Regions from separate parts of the Gordonia sp. UCD-TK1 genome, predicted to be linked through region 3. Evidence: predicted binding sites of a transcription regulator. Region 3 holds the regulator's gene; each other region holds the start of a gene.
What was found. Region 3 encodes LexA, which represses DNA repair genes until DNA is damaged. Its sites were predicted from a motif close to CGAACANNTGTTCG; they were not measured.
Positions count from the first base shown of each region.

Region 1 (5,949 bases), on a different contig from region 3:
CGACGGCCTCCCGGCGTACGGGTCGTGCGCGGGCATGATCATGCTGGCCTCCACGATCCTCGACACCCGGCCCGACGCACGGCATCTGGACGCCCTCGATGTCACGGTGCGGCGCAATGCATTCGGGCGACAGGTGGAGAGTTTCGAAACCGACCTGGAGTTCACCGGGATCACCGACACCGAGGGTGCCGCGCCGATGCGTGCGGTGTTCATCCGGGCGCCGTGGGTCGAGTCCGTCGCCCCGGAGGTCGAGGTCCTGGCGCGTGTTCCCGACGGCCCGGCGGCCGGGCGGATCGTCGCGGTCCGCCAGGGGAACGTGCTCGCGACGTCGTTCCACCCGGAGGTGACCGGCGACCGGCGCGTACATGAATACTTCGTGGAGATGGTGCGTCGGTAAGATCGTGCCGAACCAGCGGTAGACCACGAGCCCGGCACCGCGCCGGAGACAACCAACAGGGCGACCGAGTAGACGTAGGAGTGCGCCGGATGCGGGCCACGGCCCGCCGCACGTGCCGGCGCCGGGAAAGGAATCGACGGACATGAGCGGCCACTCCAAATGGGCCACCACCAAGCACAAGAAGGCGGCCATCGACGCCAAGCGCGGCAAGATGTTCGCCAAGCTCATCAAGAACATCGAGGTGGCGGCGCGGACCGGCGGCGGTGACCCGGCGGGTAACCCCACGCTGTTCGACGCGATCCAGAAGGCGAAGAAGTCCTCGGTTCCCAACGACAACATCGAGCGCGCACGCAAGCGCGGCGGTGGTGAAGAGGCCGGCGGCGCGGACTGGCAGACCATCATGTACGAGGGCTACGGGCCCAACGGCGTCGCCGTGCTCATCGAATGCCTCACCGACAACCGCAACCGTGCGGCCGGCGAGGTCCGGACCGCGATGACGCGCAACGGCGGCAACATGGCCGACCCGGGTTCGGTCTCCTACCTGTTCACCCGCAAGGGCGTGGTGACGCTGGAGAAGAACGGCCAGACCGAGGACGACGTCCTGATGGCCGTGCTCGACGCGGGCGCCGAAGAGGTCACCGATCTCGGCGAGTCCTTCGAGATCGTCAGCGAGCCAAGCGATCTCATCGCCGTCCGCAGCGCGCTGCAGGAGGCCGGGATCGACTACGACTCCGCCGAGGCCAGCTTCCGCGCGTCGGTCGAGGTCGCGGTGGACGCCGACGGCGCACGCAAGGTGTTCAAGCTGATCGACGCCCTCGAGGACTCCGACGACGTCCAGAACGTCTACAGCAACGTCGACATCAGCGACGAGGTCCTCGCCGAACTCGAGAACGACTGACAGCCGCCTCCTCTCCGGTGTGTTGATCACCGGACTTGTCCGTCCTCCCCGATAAGATCTCGAACAACTGTTCGCAGATCACCATGCCTGGGAGGGTACGAGTGCGCGTCATGGGCGTCGATCCGGGTCTGACCCGGTGCGGTATCGCGCTGGTCGAGTCGGGTCGGGGGCGGACGGTGACCGCCCTCGACGTGGACGTCGTGCGCACCCCGAGCGACATGGAACTCGCCGAGCGACTGCTCGCGATCTACACCTCGGCGTGTCACTGGCTCGATGTGCACCAGCCCGACGTGGTGGCCATCGAACGGGTCTTCGCGCAGAACCAGGTGTCCACGGCGATGGGGACCGCGCAGGCCGGCGGCGTCATCGCGCTCGCGGCGTCCCAGCGCGACGTCCCGGTGCGCTTCCACACCCCGTCGGAGGTGAAGGCGGCGGTGACCGGCAGCGGACGAGCCGACAAATCCCAGGTCACCGCGATGGTCACCCGGATTCTCGGCATGCAGACAAAGCCGCGTCCCGCCGACGCCGCAGATGCGCTCGCGCTGGCGATCTGTCACTGCTGGCGCGGACCCATGATGGAGCGGATGGCAGCCGCACAGAAGCAGGCCGACGCGGCCGCGGCGCGGCACCGCGCGCGGGTGGCCCAGGCACGAGAAGGGAGTCGCGCATGATCGCGTCAGTCCGCGGACCGGTGCTCGAGATCGCGCTCGACCACGCCGTGATCGACTGCGGGGGAGTGGGATACCGCGTGCTGGCGACGCCCGCGACGCTGTCCCGGCTGCGCCGCGGCGACGAGGCGACGCTGCTGACCTCGATGATCGTCCGCGAGGACTCCATGACGCTCTACGGCTTCACCGAACCCGACGCCCGTGCGCTGTTCGCGCTGCTGCAGACGGTCACCGGCGTCGGCCCGCGACTCGCGATGGCGACCCTCGCAGTCCTCGAGCCGGATGCGTTGCGACGCGCGCTCGCCGAATCGGACACCAAGTCACTGACCTCGGTACCCGGCATCGGCAAACGCGTGGCCGAACGGCTGTGCGTCGAACTGCGGGACAAGGTGGACCGGCCCACGGGCGAGGCGTCGACCGGTGTGACCGTCGTCGGCGGTATTCGCGAGCAGGTCGCCGAGGCGCTCGTCGGGCTCGGGTTCACCGCCGGTCCGGCGGAGAAGGCGGTCACGGCGGTACTGGCCGAGAATCCCGACGCCGATGCGTCCACCGCGCTGCGTCACTCGCTGTCACTGCTCGGCAAGGCGTCGTAGATGGGCGGCGATCCGGACGACGTCGACGACCGGGACGTGAGCGCGATGCCGGTGCGCTCCGACGGCGACCTCGACGCCGGTCTCCGTCCCCGGTCACTCGCTGATTTCATCGGCCAGCCGCGGGTCTGCGAACAGCTCGAACTGGTCCTGCACGGGGCCAAGGGCCGCGGTGGCACCCCCGACCACATCCTGCTGTCGGGACCGCCCGGGCTCGGCAAGACGTCGCTGGCCATGATCATCGCCTCGGAGATGGGCGCCGCCATCCGGGTGACCTCTGGTCCGGCACTCGAGCGCGCCGGCGACCTCGCGGCCATGCTGTCGAACCTCGTCGAGGGCGACGTGCTGTTCATCGACGAGATCCATCGCATCGCGCGCCCGGCCGAGGAGATGCTGTACCTCGCGATGGAGGACTTCCGCGTCGACGTCGTGGTCGGCAAGGGCCCGGGAGCGACTTCGATTCCGCTCGACGTCGCGCCGTTCACGCTGGTCGGGGCGACAACACGGTCGGGGTCGCTGACCGGCCCGCTGCGCGACCGGTTCGGGTTCACCGCGCACATGGAGTTCTACGAGCCCGACGAACTCGTCCGGGTGCTGCACCGCTCGGCCGGGATTCTGGGCATGGAACTCCGCGGCGACGCCTCGGGCGAGATCGCGCGCCGGTCGCGGGGCACGCCCCGCATCGCGAACCGGCTGCTCCGCCGGGTCCGCGACTACGCCGAGGTAAGGGGAGACGGGTCGATCACCGTGGACGTCGCCCGCGCGGCGCTCGCGGTCTACGACGTCGACGAACTCGGCTTCGACCGTCTGGACCGAGCCGTCCTCGACGCCCTGATCCGCGCCTTCGGCGGGGGGCCGGTCGGGGTGTCCACGCTGGCCGTGGCCGTCGGCGAGGAACCGGCGACCGTGGAGGAGGTCTGCGAGCCGTTCTTGGTGCGCGCGGGCATGATCGCGCGGACGCCGCGCGGGCGGGTGGCCACTGCCGCCGCCTGGCATCATCTCGGACTCACCCCGCCCGCCGGTGCGATGAACGCCACCTTCGGGGTGCGTCCCCGTGACGTGGCGGCCGACACGCTGTTCGACGACCTCTAGCCGGATCTTCGACGACCGTCGAGGACACCGGCACCACCTGCGGGGATGAGCTCCGCGCAAGACGTGGCACACTGTGTGGAGCACAGCTGAGCTGATGCTGCCCGGATTTGTCCGGACAGGCCGCTCGCTCACGCCGTACCCACTGATACCCAAAGGACTGACTCGCACTCATGGACGCTCTGCTCTTCCCGCTTCTGCTCGCCCTGCTGGCCGGCTTCATGTTCTTGTCGATGCGGAAGCAGAAGAAGCGTGTGGCCGAGATGCAGGAGATGCAGAACTCGGTGTCCACCGGTACCCGCGTCCAGCTGACCTCGGGTCTCTTCGGCACCGTGATCGACGCGAGCTCGCCCGACGTCGTCGATGTCGAGATCGCCACCGGCGTGGTCACCCGCTGGAACCGGCTGGCCGTCATGCGCGTCGTCCCGACGGATGAGGCCGCGGCCACCTACGCCGGCCACGTCGCCCCGGAGATCGAGTCCGACGACTACGACGACGCCGACTCGGTCAGCCTGGACAAGCCCGCCACCGACGACGCGCGCGACAACGACAAGTAAGCCGCATCCGCGCCGCGTCGATCCACGACGCGGCGCGCCCATCCGTCTGCACCGCCTCCGACGCGTTTCCGGCGTGTCCCGGCCAGGAGTGGACGATGGGTCATGCCGGTCGGGCTGCTCGTCGGCCGGTTGACGCTCTCAAGGAGACCTGAACAGCTGTGACAACTCCCTCTCGGACTTCGGGGAAGGGCCGGACTGCAGGGAAGCGGTCGCGACCGGCTCGAGAGATCCCGCCGTGGCGTCCGCTCGTGGCCTTCATCGGCCTGCTCGCGGTCGTCTACGGACTGATCTTCTTCACCGGACCCCAGACCATCGAACCGAAGCTCGGTATCGACCTCCAGGGCGGTACGCGCGTCACGCTGACCGCGCGGACCGAGGACGGTCAGGCGGCGACCCGAGAGCAGCTCGATCAGGCCAAGCAGATCATCGAGCAGCGCGTGAACGGGCTCGGCGTCTCCGGTTCCGAGGTCGTCGTCAGCGGTGACAACCTGATCATCACGGTCCCCGGCCAGGACGGCGCGCAGGCCAAGTCACTCGGCCAGACGGCGCGCCTGTACGTCCGACCGGTCGTCGGGCAGCCGGCCATGGCGACTCCGCAACCGCCGAAGCCCGAGAGTGCCGACGATCAGGCCGACGCCCTGCCCACCGAGGCCGCGGCAGCCGCCATCGACGAGCAGCGCAAGCTCCGTCAGGCGCCGGGGAACGCGACCCCGCAGCAGCTCGAGGCACTCCAGCAGCAGATGGCGAAGATGGACTGCTCGCCGACGGCCAACGACCCGCTGCTGGGCAACGACCGCCCCGATCAGTACCTCGTGGCCTGCTCGACGGACGGCTCGGAGGTCTACCTCCTCGGCCCGGAGATCATCGACGGTCGCGACATCAAGAACGCGAACGCCGGTACCGATCCGCAGACCGGCGAATGGGTGGTGACCCTCGAATTCGAGGGTGAGGCCGCCAGCTTCTGGCCCAGGTACACCGCCGAGCAGGCCCCCAACCGGACCCAGACCGCCTTCACGCTCGACTCGCGCGTCGTCTCGGCGCCGGCGATCAACGAGCCCATCCCGGGCGGTCAGACCCGAATCAGCGGCGGTAGCGCCAGTCCGTTCACCGAGTCGTCGTCGAACGAACTCGCCAACGTGCTGAAGTACGGCTCGCTGCCGTTGTCCTTCACCGCCTCCGACGCCGAGACGATCTCGGCGACACTGGGTCTCGCGTCGTTGCAGGCCGGTCTGATCGCCGGTCTCGTCGGCCTGATCGCGGTCTTCATCTACGCTCTGGCCTACTACCGAATGCTCGGCATCCTGACGGTGCTGTCGCTCGTCCTCGCCGGGGCGATGGTCTACGGCATCATCGTGCTGCTCGGTCGCTGGATCGGGTTCACCCTCGATCTGGCCGGTATCGCAGGTTTGATCATCGGCATCGGTATGACCGCCGACTCGTTCGTCGTCTACTTCGAACGAATCAAGGACGAGATGCGCGAGGGGCGCAGCTTCCGGTCCGCGGTGCCCCGCGGTTGGGCGAGCGCGCGCCGCACGATCTGGTCCGGCAATGCGGTGAGCTTCATCGCCGCCGCGGTCATCTACATCCTGGCGATCGGCGAGGTCCGCGGCTTCGCGTTCACATTGGGTCTCACCACGATCCTCGACGTCATGGTCGTGTTCCTGGTCACCCACCCGCTGGTCGTCTACGCGAGCCGTTCGACATTCCTGTCGAAGCCGAGCGTCAACGGACTCGGGGCGATCAGCGAGGT
Region 1 is NZ_LZMP01000046.1:26,049-31,997, forward strand. It holds gene pdxT (pyridoxal 5'-phosphate synthase glutaminase subunit PdxT) at 1-397, shown strand, start outside; gene A9310_RS20065 (YebC/PmpR family DNA-binding transcriptional regulator) at 540-1,295, shown strand; gene ruvC (crossover junction endodeoxyribonuclease RuvC) at 1,397-1,966, shown strand; gene ruvA (Holliday junction branch migration protein RuvA) at 1,963-2,556, shown strand; gene ruvB (Holliday junction branch migration DNA helicase RuvB) at 2,557-3,645, shown strand; gene yajC (preprotein translocase subunit YajC) at 3,816-4,199, shown strand; gene secD (protein translocase subunit SecD) at 4,448-5,949, shown strand, end outside.
Region 1: a site for LexA is predicted at 1,356-1,369, ahead of ruvC (crossover junction endodeoxyribonuclease RuvC). Genes of this name have one in related genera too.

Region 2 (5,949 bases), on a different contig from region 3:
GACCACCGCGACGATTCGATCCCAGGAGAAGACATGTCCGACAACGTGATCAGTGCTATCGACCCAGGCATCTTCCGAAATGTGATGGGGCACTATCCCACCGGCGTGGTCGTGGTGACGGGACGCGGTGACGACAGCTCCGTGCTGGCCATGGTCGTCGGGACTTTCAGTTCGGTGTCGATGGACCCGCCGTTGGTGTCCTTCATGCCGATGAAGACCTCGCGCACCTTCGAGAAGATGCGGGCCTGCGAGTCGCTGTGCATCAACATCCTCGGCGGTGAACAGGAGGACGTCGTCCTCACCATCGCGCAGCGCTGGGAGGACAAGCTCGCGGGTATCGACTGGTTTCCCTCGCCGTCGGGCGATCCGGTTCTCGCGGATTCGGTGGCCTGGATCGACACCCGCATCAGCAACGTCGTCGAAGCGGGTGATCACTGGATAACGCTCTGTGAGGTGCGGGATCTGGCCGTGACCAACCCGGTGTCGCCGCTGATCTTCTTCCAGGGTGGCTACGGCAGTTTCGTGTCGACGTCCCTGATGGCCCGAATGGACCACGAGATCCTGCCGACGATCCATGCCGCACACGCGGCGCGTCCGCAGGTGGAGGCATTGGCGACGTCCGTCGGCTGCGAGGTGTCGGTCCTCACCTCGGTCAGCCGCGACGAGATGGCCGTCGTGTTGTCGGCCACCGCGCCGGGCGTCGACCGTGAGGAAGGCCTCGCGTACCGCATCCCGATGGTGCCGCCCATCGGGGACACGTACGTGTTCGACCAGGACGACGAGACCCGGGAGCGGTGGCTGGCGAAGCTCCGGCATGCCGATGATGATGTGCGACAGGTACATCGCGACCGTCTCGACTTCGTGCGGCGGCACGGTTACCTGGTGTCCTTCCTGCCCGATGCCTCGTCGACGGCGTACGAGGAGATGCGGGAGGCGACGAAATCCTATGAGCGGGGCCGGTTGACGCCTTCGCAGGAGCGCGAGATCTGCGAGTCCATCGGGAAGTCGGCCGTGGACTATCGCCTTCGCGAGGTGCGACCCGATCAGACCTATGACGTCGGTTCCGTCGTCCTGCCGATCCGGGAGGCACGCGGCGGATACTCGATGACGCTCCGGTTGTCGCAGTTGCCGCTGGGCGTGAACGGCTCTGAGGTCGAGGCCTGGATCTCGGAGGCGCGTGCGGTGGTCGAGGTGCTTGGCCGATGAGCGACGACGATGCCAGGATCTCGGCGCTCGTCGCGCGGGTCGAGACCCTGGAGGCCGAAGCCGAGATCCGGCGAATCCAGGCTCGATACATGTTCCTCTGTGACACCCCGTGTCCCGAACCCGGTCTCGCCGACGACGCCGAGCGCATCGAGCGCATCCTGGACCTCTACACCGACGACGCGGTGTGGGAGGGCGTCGGCGAGTACTACGACGGACAGTTCGGGCGTGCGGAGGGCAAACAGGCCATCCGCGAACACTTCCAGCGCTTCTGGAGTGCGAAGCGACACCCGGCACTGGTGCTCAACGCGCACTACCTGACGTCGGAGCAGATCCACGTCGACGGCGATGACGCCGAGGGACAGTGGATTCACATGCAACCGTGGCTCTTCGGCGACGGGACAGCGCTGTTGCGGTCGAGTCGGCTGAACAACGCCTTTCGCAAGGACGACGGCCGGTGGCGGATCACCCGTACCCGCACCGAGAACGTCTTCATCGCGCCGCTTCCCGACGGATTCGCCGAAAGCTACCCGTCGGGGTCGGTGTTGATGGGCTGAGGCGTTCGACGCCGGTGACGGGTCACGCGCCTGTGGTCAGTCGGATCATGTAGACCGTAGCCGCCACGCCGAGGAGCAGGAAGGCGCCCGGGAACGCGATGTTGTAGCAGACGCGGGCCCGCACATGGGCGATGACCGCGCCGACGAAGAACAGAGTGAGCCCGGTTCCGGCGGCGACGCCGATCCAGGGTTCGATCGTCAACCCGAGGACAAGCCCTGCTGCTCCGGCGGCCTTGAGTGTCGCGAGGTGGGGCAGGAACCGAGGTGGGACGTGGACCTCGGCCGAATTTGCCAGCACGAACTCGGCTCGGGCGAAGTCGGCGATGGCGATACCGGCATTGGCCACGATGCAGATGATCGTGGCGACGAACAGGGCGGTGGTCATCGCCGGGGGCCCTTCGCCGGTCGGGTTCCGCCGCGCGGTGGCCGGGTCGGTACGGTCGACATGTGTCCTCCTCTGAGGTGGGTTGTCGGATGGTCGGATGTGAGTGTGGTGCTCTCACCCGTTCCGACGTCCCGCTCCACGAGAAGGTGACATCCGGTGGTACCGACATCAGAATTCGAAGATCTACGACCGCAGCTGACGGCCATGGCGTTCCGGATGCTCGGCTCTATTCACGACGCCGAGGACGCCGTGCAGAGCACGTGGCTCAACTCGGTGCGTGTCGACGGCACCGAGATCCGCAACCCTGCCGCATGGTTGACGACAACACTCACCCGGGTGTGTCTCGATCAGTTGCGCGCCCGCGGCAGACGTCGGGAAGATCCGCTGTTCGCCGACGCTCTCCCGGCGGAGGCTGTCGCGGCCGACGAGCTCTACCTGCAGCGCGAGAACGTGTCGCGCGCGCTGATGGTGGTCCTCGATCGGTTGACGCCGTCGCAACGCGTGGCCTATGTGCTGCATGACCTCTTTGCGGTGCCGTTCGGCGAGGTCGCAACGGTTCTCGGCACCAGCGTGGACGGTGCGAAGAAGCATGCGAGCCGGGCACGCGGCCGGATCGCGTCTTCGCGGTTGAACTCCGAGCTGGACCCTGAACTGCCGTCGGGTGATGCGTCCCTGGTCGTCGACGCCTTTCTGGCCGCGGCGCGCGGCGGCAGTCTTGATGCGATGGTCGCGCTGTTGGCCGAGAATTGCATCCGTGTCGCCGACCGGTCACTGGTACCGCCGGACACACCGACCGTGGTCCGGGGCGCCCGGGCGGTCGCGGAGGAGACCCGGTTGTTCGTCGATCGCATCCGGGCGAGTACACCGATGTGGCTGGGAGGTCGGATGGTTCATGTGATCGCACCGGGCGGTCACCCGCTCGCCGTCATCGACATCGCCGTGAAGGGTGGGCGAGTCGTGCGGATCGACATTCGTCGCATGACGTCACCCGCCGTGTCCAGGTAGTCCTGACCGGCGATGTGGCCTCTGCGGTGTTCAGAAGGGCGGCGGGTTGGCGTCGTTCCAGCGCTTCTCGGCGCGTTGGTGGCGTCGGAAGTCGTTGTCGCGCTGCTTGGTGAGTCGGTCGCGGGCGGGGTGATCGGGTGACCGTCTGGGGAAGAGCTTGTTGAACAGGTCGCGTCCGCTGAAGGCGTTGCCGACGAACATGTGCCCGGTGGGGGTGGTGAACCAGGCGGTGCGGGACTCGTCTTGGTGGTCCTGCCAGCTGGTGAAGGTCTTGATGCGGTGATGGAACCGGCACAGCGGTTTGAGGTTGCGCGCATCGGTCGGGCCACCGCGACGCGGGTCGGTGTGATCGAAGGGTTCGGTGTGGTCGAGATCGATCTGCCAGACCGGGGCGTTGCAGCCGGGGAAGGTGCAGCACAGTTCGCCGGCGCGCACCAGCGCCTGGAGCTTCTTCGAGGGGGTGTATCGCGTTGTCGAACTGTCCGCGTCGGGAGCCGGTGAACCGTCGGGTGCGTCGGGTGCGGGATGGATGTAGGTGCGGCGGGCTTCGGCGAGGAGTGTTCGGGCGGTGTCGGCGTCGATGATGCCGTGGCGGTCGAGGAAAGCGGGGTCGTTGTCGAGACCGAACAGGGTCGACAGGTTCACCACGATGTGAAAGGTCGCGCGCGGCGCCAGCGATGACGACGGCGACGCGTCCGGACCCGGAGGGTCGGCGACAACCGTGTCGCTGTCCGGGGTGTCGGTGTCATCGTTCCCGGAGTGGCGCGCGGGTGCCTCAGTCGTGTGGTCGGCGGTGTCCACTGTCGCTGCGTCGACGTCCCCGGTGGTGTCGGCTTCAATGTCCATTGCGGCAGGTCGGCAGTCGTCGCATTCGCACGCGATAGAAGCTTCGCCCCGCGCGAGCGCTTTCAGAGCATCGACCCGGCGGTTGGCCAACTTTCGAGGGTCGCCGGCGTGGACCGCGGTGGCCATCGCCGTCAGGCGGGCGTCGAACTCGGCGGCATCAGCATGGGGCAGCGTGCCGGAGATCCGGGACTGCCCGGGTGTGAAGCGGTCGGGGGTGACGGTCACCTTGCGGTCGGATTTCACTCGCTCCTTGCGTCGGCGGATCGCGTCGGGTGCCCACTTGGCGACGATGGAATCGACCATGGCGGTGAACCGGGCCGTGGACATCGGTGCGCGGGCGAAGATCGCCTCGGCGAGATGGGCGTCGACGGTCTGCATCTCTTCGTCGTCGGTGATGAGATCGGTGCGCTTGAGAGCGATGAGGAAGCGCCGCTGGTCGATTCGACCACACGCGAGTGCGTGTCCGGTGAAGGAGAGTCGGTAGCGCAGTGCGTCGCCGGCTTCGATGAGGTTTTTCGCCTCGGCCGGTGTCACGGTGAGGGTGGCACCGACTTCGGCGATGGCCTGTTCGAGACCGTTGGGCCCGAACTGCTCGTAGGGGTTCTCGCCCGCGGCCACTCGCGCGGACAGGTGCTCGAAGGCTTCGATGGAGTCGAGTTCGCCGCTGTGCGTCTCGGCGCGCCGCTGGGCGTAGTCCATCTCGCGTTCATCGTGAATGAGGCTGGCAACGACCATCATTCGATGCGCGGACGCCGCCGCCAGGCCGGCGCAGTGATTCAAGACCTCGATGAGTTCAGAAGCGGAGAGTTCATGGTCGGGACGAAAGCGTGGCTCGACCGACTCCTGTGATGGGTCCACCGATGTGGTGGATCCGGCCCCCGCCCCCGATGACATACCAACATCGTACTCGAACAGGAGTTCGAGTCAAGTGTTGATTTTTAACTCTCTCAGACTCTCGTCGAATGAAATCACGACGCACCGACAGGTCAGAGGGTCCTCACAATGCGTAACGTTGGTGTGCAGACTCCACGGAGCTGCTCACGGTGCCATCATGGTGTGGCTACAATCGACAACTCGTAGTCCAGGGTCAGGCGGGAGGTAGAACGCAGCGTGACCACCATCGGCGATCCTCGCTTTGATGCAGGCATTCTCACTATGAGCGACGCGGCTCGCTATCTGGCCATCAGCCAGCAGACGTTTCACCGGTGGGCGAAAGGCTACGACCGTGGGGAACCGCTTCTACATGTGGTGGACGCGCCACAGCGAAAAGCGAACGTGTCCTTCATCGCCCTGACCGAGGCATACGTACTCGACGCCCTTCGCAGCGCAGGCGTTCACGTTCGCAAGATCCGTCCCGCGCTCGAGCAGCTGCAACGGGACTTCGGCCGTGACTACGTGCTGACAGCGCCGAACCTGGCCACAGACGGTGTTGATGTCCTGTGGGACTTCGCCAAGACCCGAGCCGGTGCCGGGCTCATCGAAGCGCGATCCGGGCAGAATGTCATCCGCGAGATCGTCCAGGACTACATCTCATATGTCAGTTGGGACGGTGAGCATCCGAACCGCCTACAACTACGCGAATGGGAGCCGGAGAAGGTCATCGTCGACCCAGACGTTGCGTTCGGGCAGCCGCGGTTCGGAGCATCAGGACCTCGCCTAGCGGACGTCGCTGCAATGCTGAAAGCCGGAGAGGACGGCGAGGTCGTTGCCGAGGAGTTCGACATCTCGAGATCCCAGGTTCGAACCGCCGCCCGCGTCCTCCTGGGCCGCACCGCCTGAGTTCTATCTGAACGAGAACATCGCCGGCAGGACCTTGCGGCGATCGATCGAAGAGCTCGGCTATATCGTCCATACTCCGGCTGCGGTGTACGGAACTCGCGCGGCAGCCGAGGGGACGCCGGATGAACGCTGGCTCCGTGATGTCGGCCGGAACGGGTGGGCGGCAATAGGTCG
Region 2 is NZ_LZMP01000090.1:14,801-20,749, forward strand. It holds gene A9310_RS24270 (flavin reductase family protein) at 34-1,206, shown strand; gene A9310_RS24275 (nuclear transport factor 2 family protein) at 1,203-1,760, shown strand; gene A9310_RS24280 (DoxX family protein) at 1,783-2,145, opposite strand; gene A9310_RS24285 (sigma-70 family RNA polymerase sigma factor) at 2,302-3,150, shown strand; gene A9310_RS24290 (HNH endonuclease signature motif containing protein) at 3,181-4,695, opposite strand; gene A9310_RS24295 (DUF433 domain-containing protein) at 5,107-5,775, shown strand; gene A9310_RS26685 (hypothetical protein) at 5,810-5,949, shown strand, end outside.
Region 2: a site for LexA is predicted at 4,905-4,918, ahead of A9310_RS24290 (HNH endonuclease signature motif containing protein). Genes of this name have one in related genera too.

Region 3 (5,949 bases):
CGGCGGACCGACCAGCCACACCGCGATCATCGCGCGCCAGCTGGGGATCCCGTGCGTGGTGGCGGTGGCCGACCTGGACGAGATCGAGCCCGGCACAACCGTTCTCGTCGACGGCAGCACCGGGCGGATCGAGGTGGAGCCCGATGCGGAGGCGGCCCGGGCTCGCGTCGACGAGGATCGGCGGCATGCCGCACTCGTCGCCGGCTGGACCGGTCCGGGGCAGACCGCCGACGGGGTCGCCGTGGCGGTGCTCGCCAACGTCGCCGACGGATCGTCGGCACGCGCCGCGGCCGGGTACCCCGTCGAGGGCGTCGGGCTCTTCCGCACCGAACTCGCGTTCCTCGAGCGTGCCGACGAACCGTCGGTGGACGAGCAGGCCGCGATCTACCGGGAGGTGCTCGATGCGTTCGACGGGCAGAAGGTGGTCATCCGCACCCTCGACGCCGGGTCCGACAAACCGCTCCGGTTCGTGACCCATCCCGACGAATCGAACCCAGCGCTCGGCGTGCGGGGCGATCGGATCGCGCTGGCGCACCCCGAGATCCGCGCGCATCAGCTCGACGCGATCGCGCAGGCCGCGTCGGGGTCGGCCGTCGCGCCGTGGGTCATGGCGCCGATGATCGCCTCGCCGGCGGAGGCGCGCACCTTCGCCGCCGAGGTCCGCGGCCGTGGTCTGGTCGCCGGGGTGATGATCGAGGTGCCCGCGGCGGCGATCCTGGCCGAAGCCGTCCTCGCCGAGGTGGACTTCGTGTCCATCGGCACCAACGATCTGACCCAGTACACGATGGCGGCCGACCGGATGTCGGCCGATCTCGCCGGACTGACCGACCCGTGGCAACCGGCCGTGTTGAGCCTCATCGCGGGTGTCGCGGCAGCGGGTGCACGTCAGGGAAAGCCGGTCGGGGTGTGCGGCGAGGCCGCCGCCGATCCGAACCTCGCCTGCGTGCTCGTCGGTCTCGGGGTCACCTCGCTGTCCAGCGCGCCGGCTGCTGCGGCGGCCGTGGGGGCCCGGCTCGGCGAGGTGTCCGCACCGGACTGCCGGGCCGCCGCCGAGGCTGCCCTGTCCACCTCGGATCCCGCCGCGGCGCGCGAGGCGGCCGCGGCGGTGCTCGACGGTTCGGTCGGTGGAGAGGTCAGACTCGCCGCATCACGGTGACGACCTTGCCGAGGATGACGGCATCGTTGCCCGGGATCGGATCGAACAGTTCGTTGTGCGGCATGAGCCAGACGTTCGGGCCCTGACGCTTGAAGGTCTTCACGGTGGCCTCGCCGTCGATCATGGCCGCGACGATGTCGCCGTTGTCGGCGACGTTCTGCTGCCGGACCACGACCCAGTCGCCGTCGCAGATCGCGGCGTCGATCATCGACTCGCCGACGACGCGCAACAGGAAGAGCGATCCCTCGCCGACGAGCTCACGGGGCAGTGGGAAGACGTCCTCGACGGCCTCCTCGGCCAGGATCGGACCGCCGGCCGCGATACGGCCGAGAACCGGCACGAAGGTCGGCTCGGGAAGCTGGCCGGCCGTCGGGGTGTCCGGCGACGGGGTGTCACTCGGGGCGATGTTGACCGCACGGGGACGGTTCGCGTCGCGCTTGAGCAGCCCCTTGCGTTCCAGCGTCCGCAACTGATGGGCCACCGATGACGTCGAGGCCAGGCCGACCTCGTCGCCGATCTCCCGGATGCTCGGCGGATAACCGCGCTCGCGCACCGAGCGGCGGATCACCTCCAGGACCCCGGCCTGTCGCGGGGTGAGTGAGGCCTCGGCGGCGGCGGCGTCGAACGGGGCCTCGTCGTCGGCGCCCCGCGCTCGGCCGCGCCTATCGCCGGTGTCACTCATGTTCGGTTCCTCTCGTCTTCGGAACGTGCTGGTAGATGGCTTGCGCCGGGTCCGAGCCTAGCGGAGTGCGACCGGCACCTCAAACATTTGTTCGATGTGTCGCGAGACTTTGTCGGGACGTCGTGCTACAAATTCGAACATCAGTGCATCGAACATCTGATCGATGTTCGAACACCGACCACCACACCCGCACGATCCCAGACACCCGAACACCGGAGGGCACCATGCGCACCGCCACTCTCGTCGCTCCCGTCCGCACCGACCGTCCCGACGCCGTCCGGCCGCGCACCGACCGCGCCGATCGCGTCCGGACCCGCGCCCCGCTGTCCGACGGCGGCCGACCGGTCGACAACCGGCCGGCCGGCACCCGGCCGCGGGGGGCATCGCCGGTGACCCCGCGGGTGGGCGGTACCCACTGTGGCTCTCCGGTCGGGGTCCGGGGACGTGGCCCGGTCGGGCCCGACGCGGCGGTGTTCCGTCGCCGCCGCCGCACCGCGGTCGCGCTCCTCGCCGGTGTCGGGCTGGCGTTCGTCGTGTGGGTGTTCGGTGTCGTCGGCCAGAATTACTCGGACTCGCTGACACCGTCCGCCGTGAGTTCCGAGGTCGTCCATGTGCGCTCGGGGGACTCGCTCAGCTCGATCGCCGGCCGGGTGGCACCCGAGATGCCGCGCGAGGTCGTGATCGACGAGATCGTCGCGATGAACGATCTGGGGTCGAGCGCGCTGCAGGTGGGCCAGCCCCTGCTCACCCCCCGGTACCGCTGAGGCCGGGCGGTATCCTCGATGTCACAGGGGCCGGCCGACAAGCGGCGGGGCGCACGCTTCGGGTGCGTTCCAGCGTCCCGCGACCTGCGTGAGGACACGATGCGCTGCCCCTTCTGCAAGAACGACGACACCAAGGTCATCGACTCGCGTGTCGCAGATGAAGGGCAGGCCATCCGCCGCCGTCGCTCCTGTGTGGAGTGCGGTCGCCGGTTCTCGACCGTGGAGAGCGCCGTGCTCGCGGTGGTCAAACGCAACGGCGTGACCGAGCCGTTCAGCCGGGAGAAGGTCATGCGTGGCGTGCGGCGAGCCTGTCAGGGCCGCCACGTCGCCGAGGACGCGCTCGCGCAGCTCGCCCAGCAGGTCGAGGACACGGTGCGCGCCAGTGGATCGGCCGAGATCCCCAGCAACGAGGTCGGACTCGCCATCCTGGGCCCGCTCCGCGATCTCGACGAGGTGGCGTATCTGCGCTTCGCCTCGGTGTACCGGTCGTTCGACTCGGTGGAGGACTTCCAGCGCGAGATCGACGACCTGAAGGCGGCATCGGGATCCGGGAGCGCGCTCGCCGAACCCGTGTCAGCCGAGTCGGTCCAGAGCTCGTAGGACCCGTTTCTCCGACACCGGGAACGCGGTGCCGAGACGCTGGGCGAACAGCCCCACGCGCAACTCCTCGACGAGCCACTGCGCTTCGTCGTCGACCACCGCCCGCCGGTGCTCGGGTACCTGTTCGAGGCGTTGGGCCCACCGTTCGACGACGCGATCGACGGCGGCCACCCCGGCCTGGTCGCGTGCTGCGGACGCGGGTAGTGCCTCCAGACGTGCTTGCGCGCCGTCGAGATAGCGCGGCAGATTCTCCAGGTGGCGTCGCGCGGTAGCCGCCACGAATCCGTCGAACACGAGGTGGGCGACCTGTTCGGCGACGTCGTCGGCAGCCAGCGAACCGGCGTGCCGGTCGATCGCCGCCCGCAGCGGGGACATCCGTTCGAGGGCTGCGACGGCCAGCGAGAAGTAGTCCGGTGCGGCCGCGGCGACCCGTGGCCGGATCCGTTCGAGCAGCGCCGAGAAGGATTGTGGTGAGCGAACCGCGGCGAGCTCTGCGTCGTCGATGTCGGCGACCGTGTCCCGAATGGCCCGTCGGGTGCAGTCGGCGAGCAGTGCCTCGGTGGTCGAGTACGGGCTCTGGCTCAGGGCGAGTCGTTCGACCGGACTCAGCGAGCCGGCGATCCGCTTGTGCAGCGGAGGTATCGCGAGGTCGAGGAGGGCGACGATCCCGCGTCGCAGGAGGCGGTCCCGTGTCTCCGGGCTAGCCGCATCGACGACGACAACGCCGCGCGCGTGGCCCTTCGCGTCGGAGACCACGTCGATCGTCGGGTACCGGGTCAGCCGCTGCCCCGCGACATCGACCGTCGTCTGCTCGGCGAGCGAGCCGATCCCATCGGCGGTCCAGGTCTTATACAGGTTGCGCGACACCGTCTTCGGCGCCGCGGGCGTTCCGGTCTGCTGGAGTTCGGGCAACGAGTCGGCGCGGGCGACGATCCGTCCGGAGTCGTCGGCCACCGCGAAATGCATGCGCAGGTGCGGCGGTACCCGGTCGGTGTCGAAATCGCCCGCGGTCACCCGCATCCCGGTGATCGCCGAGAGCTCGCGGGCCAGCCCGGTGGTGAGCGGCTCCTTGCGCGGGGTGAGCCGGCCGAGCGCGAGTTCGGCGAATCGCTGCGCGGGCGACATGCTCTTGCGGAGCTGTTTCGGCAGCGACTTGACCAGTGCGGTGGCCAGTTCGGCGCGCATGCCCGGGACCGACCAGTCGAAGCCGGCCGGTCGGACATGGGGGAGCAGTGCCTGCGGGATCACGACGGTGACGCCGTCGTCGGGTGCGCCCGGTTCGAACCGGTAGCGCAGTTCGAGTCGGGTGTCGCCCTGCTGCCAGGCGCCGGGATAGTCCGTGGGGGCGACGTCGGTGCCTCCCGTGACGTCCTCGGGGCGCAGATCCAGCAGATCCGGTTCGGCCCGGCGGGCCTTCTTCCACCAGGTGTCGAAGTGCCGGGCCGAGGTGACGTCGGACGGTAGCCGCTGGTCGTAGAACTCGAAGAGCTGGTCCTCGGTGATCACGAGACCCCGGGTGCGCGTGCGGTTCTCGACGTCCGAGGCGGCCTCGAGAAGCGTGCGATTGCGGTCGAAGAAGGCGTGCTGCGTCCGCCAATCGCCCTCGACGAGAGCGTGCCGGATGAACAGCTCCCGGGAGACCACCGGGTCGATGGGGCCGTAGTCGACGCGCCGGCGGGCGACGAGCGGGACCCCGTAGAGGGTCACGCGTTCGTAGGCCATCGCCGCTCCGCGTTTCGCCGACCAATGCGGCTCGCTGTGGGTGCGCTTCACGAGATCCCCGGCGAGTTTCTCGGCCCACAGCGGATCGATCCCGGCGACGGTGTGGGCGAACAGGCGCGACGTCTCGAGGACCTCGGCCGCCATGATGAAGGCGGGCGGCTTCTTGGCGAGCGGAGAAGCGGGGAAGATCATCAGCGTGGTGTTGCGCGCACCGGTGAACTCGCGGCCCTCGGTGTTGCGGGCGGCGATGTTGCTGAGCAACCCGGACAGGATGGATCGGTGGACGGCGTCGGCGTCGAGTTCGGTGGGCGCGACCGACCAGTCGAGGTTCTTGACGATCTCGGTCAGCTGCCGGTGGAGGTCCTGCCACTCCCGGATGCGCAGGAAGTGGAGGTACTCGCGCTCACACATGCGCCGAAAGCGGCTGCCGGACAACTCCTTGCGCTGTTCGCCGAGGTACCGCCACAGCTCCACGTAGGACAGGAAGTCCGACTGCGGGACGACGAAGCGCCGGTGCTGGGCGTCGGCGGCCTCCCGGTGCTCGGCCGGCCGTTCCCGTGGATCGGGGAGCGACATCGCGGCGGCGATCACGAGAAGGTGGTCGAGACAACCCAGTTCGTGTCCGGCGATGAGCATCCGGGCGACCCGGGGATCGACCGGGATCCGCGACATCGACCGGCCGATCGGGGTCAGTCGCGGGGGCCCGCCCTCGCGCGGGACGGTGATGGCGCCGAGTTCGGTGAGAACACCCATACCGTCGCGGATCGCGCGGTCGTCGGGCGGCTGGACGAACGGGAACTCGGCGATCTCACCCAGTTTCAGCGAGGTCATCTGGAGGATGACCGCCGCGAGGTTGGTGCGCAGGATCTCCGGGTCGGTGAAGGCCGGCCGGGAGTCGAAGTCGTTCTCGCTGTAGAGACGGATGCAGACGCCCGGGGCGACACGACCGCATCGACCGGCCCGCTGCCGGGCACTGGCCTGTGAGACCGGTTCGATGGGAAGACGATTGACCTTGGTCCTGGTCG
Region 3 is NZ_LZMP01000001.1:40,565-46,513, reverse strand. It holds gene A9310_RS00200 (phosphoenolpyruvate--protein phosphotransferase) at 1-1,156, shown strand, start outside; gene lexA (transcriptional repressor LexA) at 1,134-1,838, opposite strand; gene A9310_RS00190 (LysM peptidoglycan-binding domain-containing protein) at 2,063-2,602, shown strand; gene nrdR (transcriptional regulator NrdR) at 2,702-3,202, shown strand; gene hrpA (ATP-dependent RNA helicase HrpA) at 3,176-5,949, opposite strand, start outside.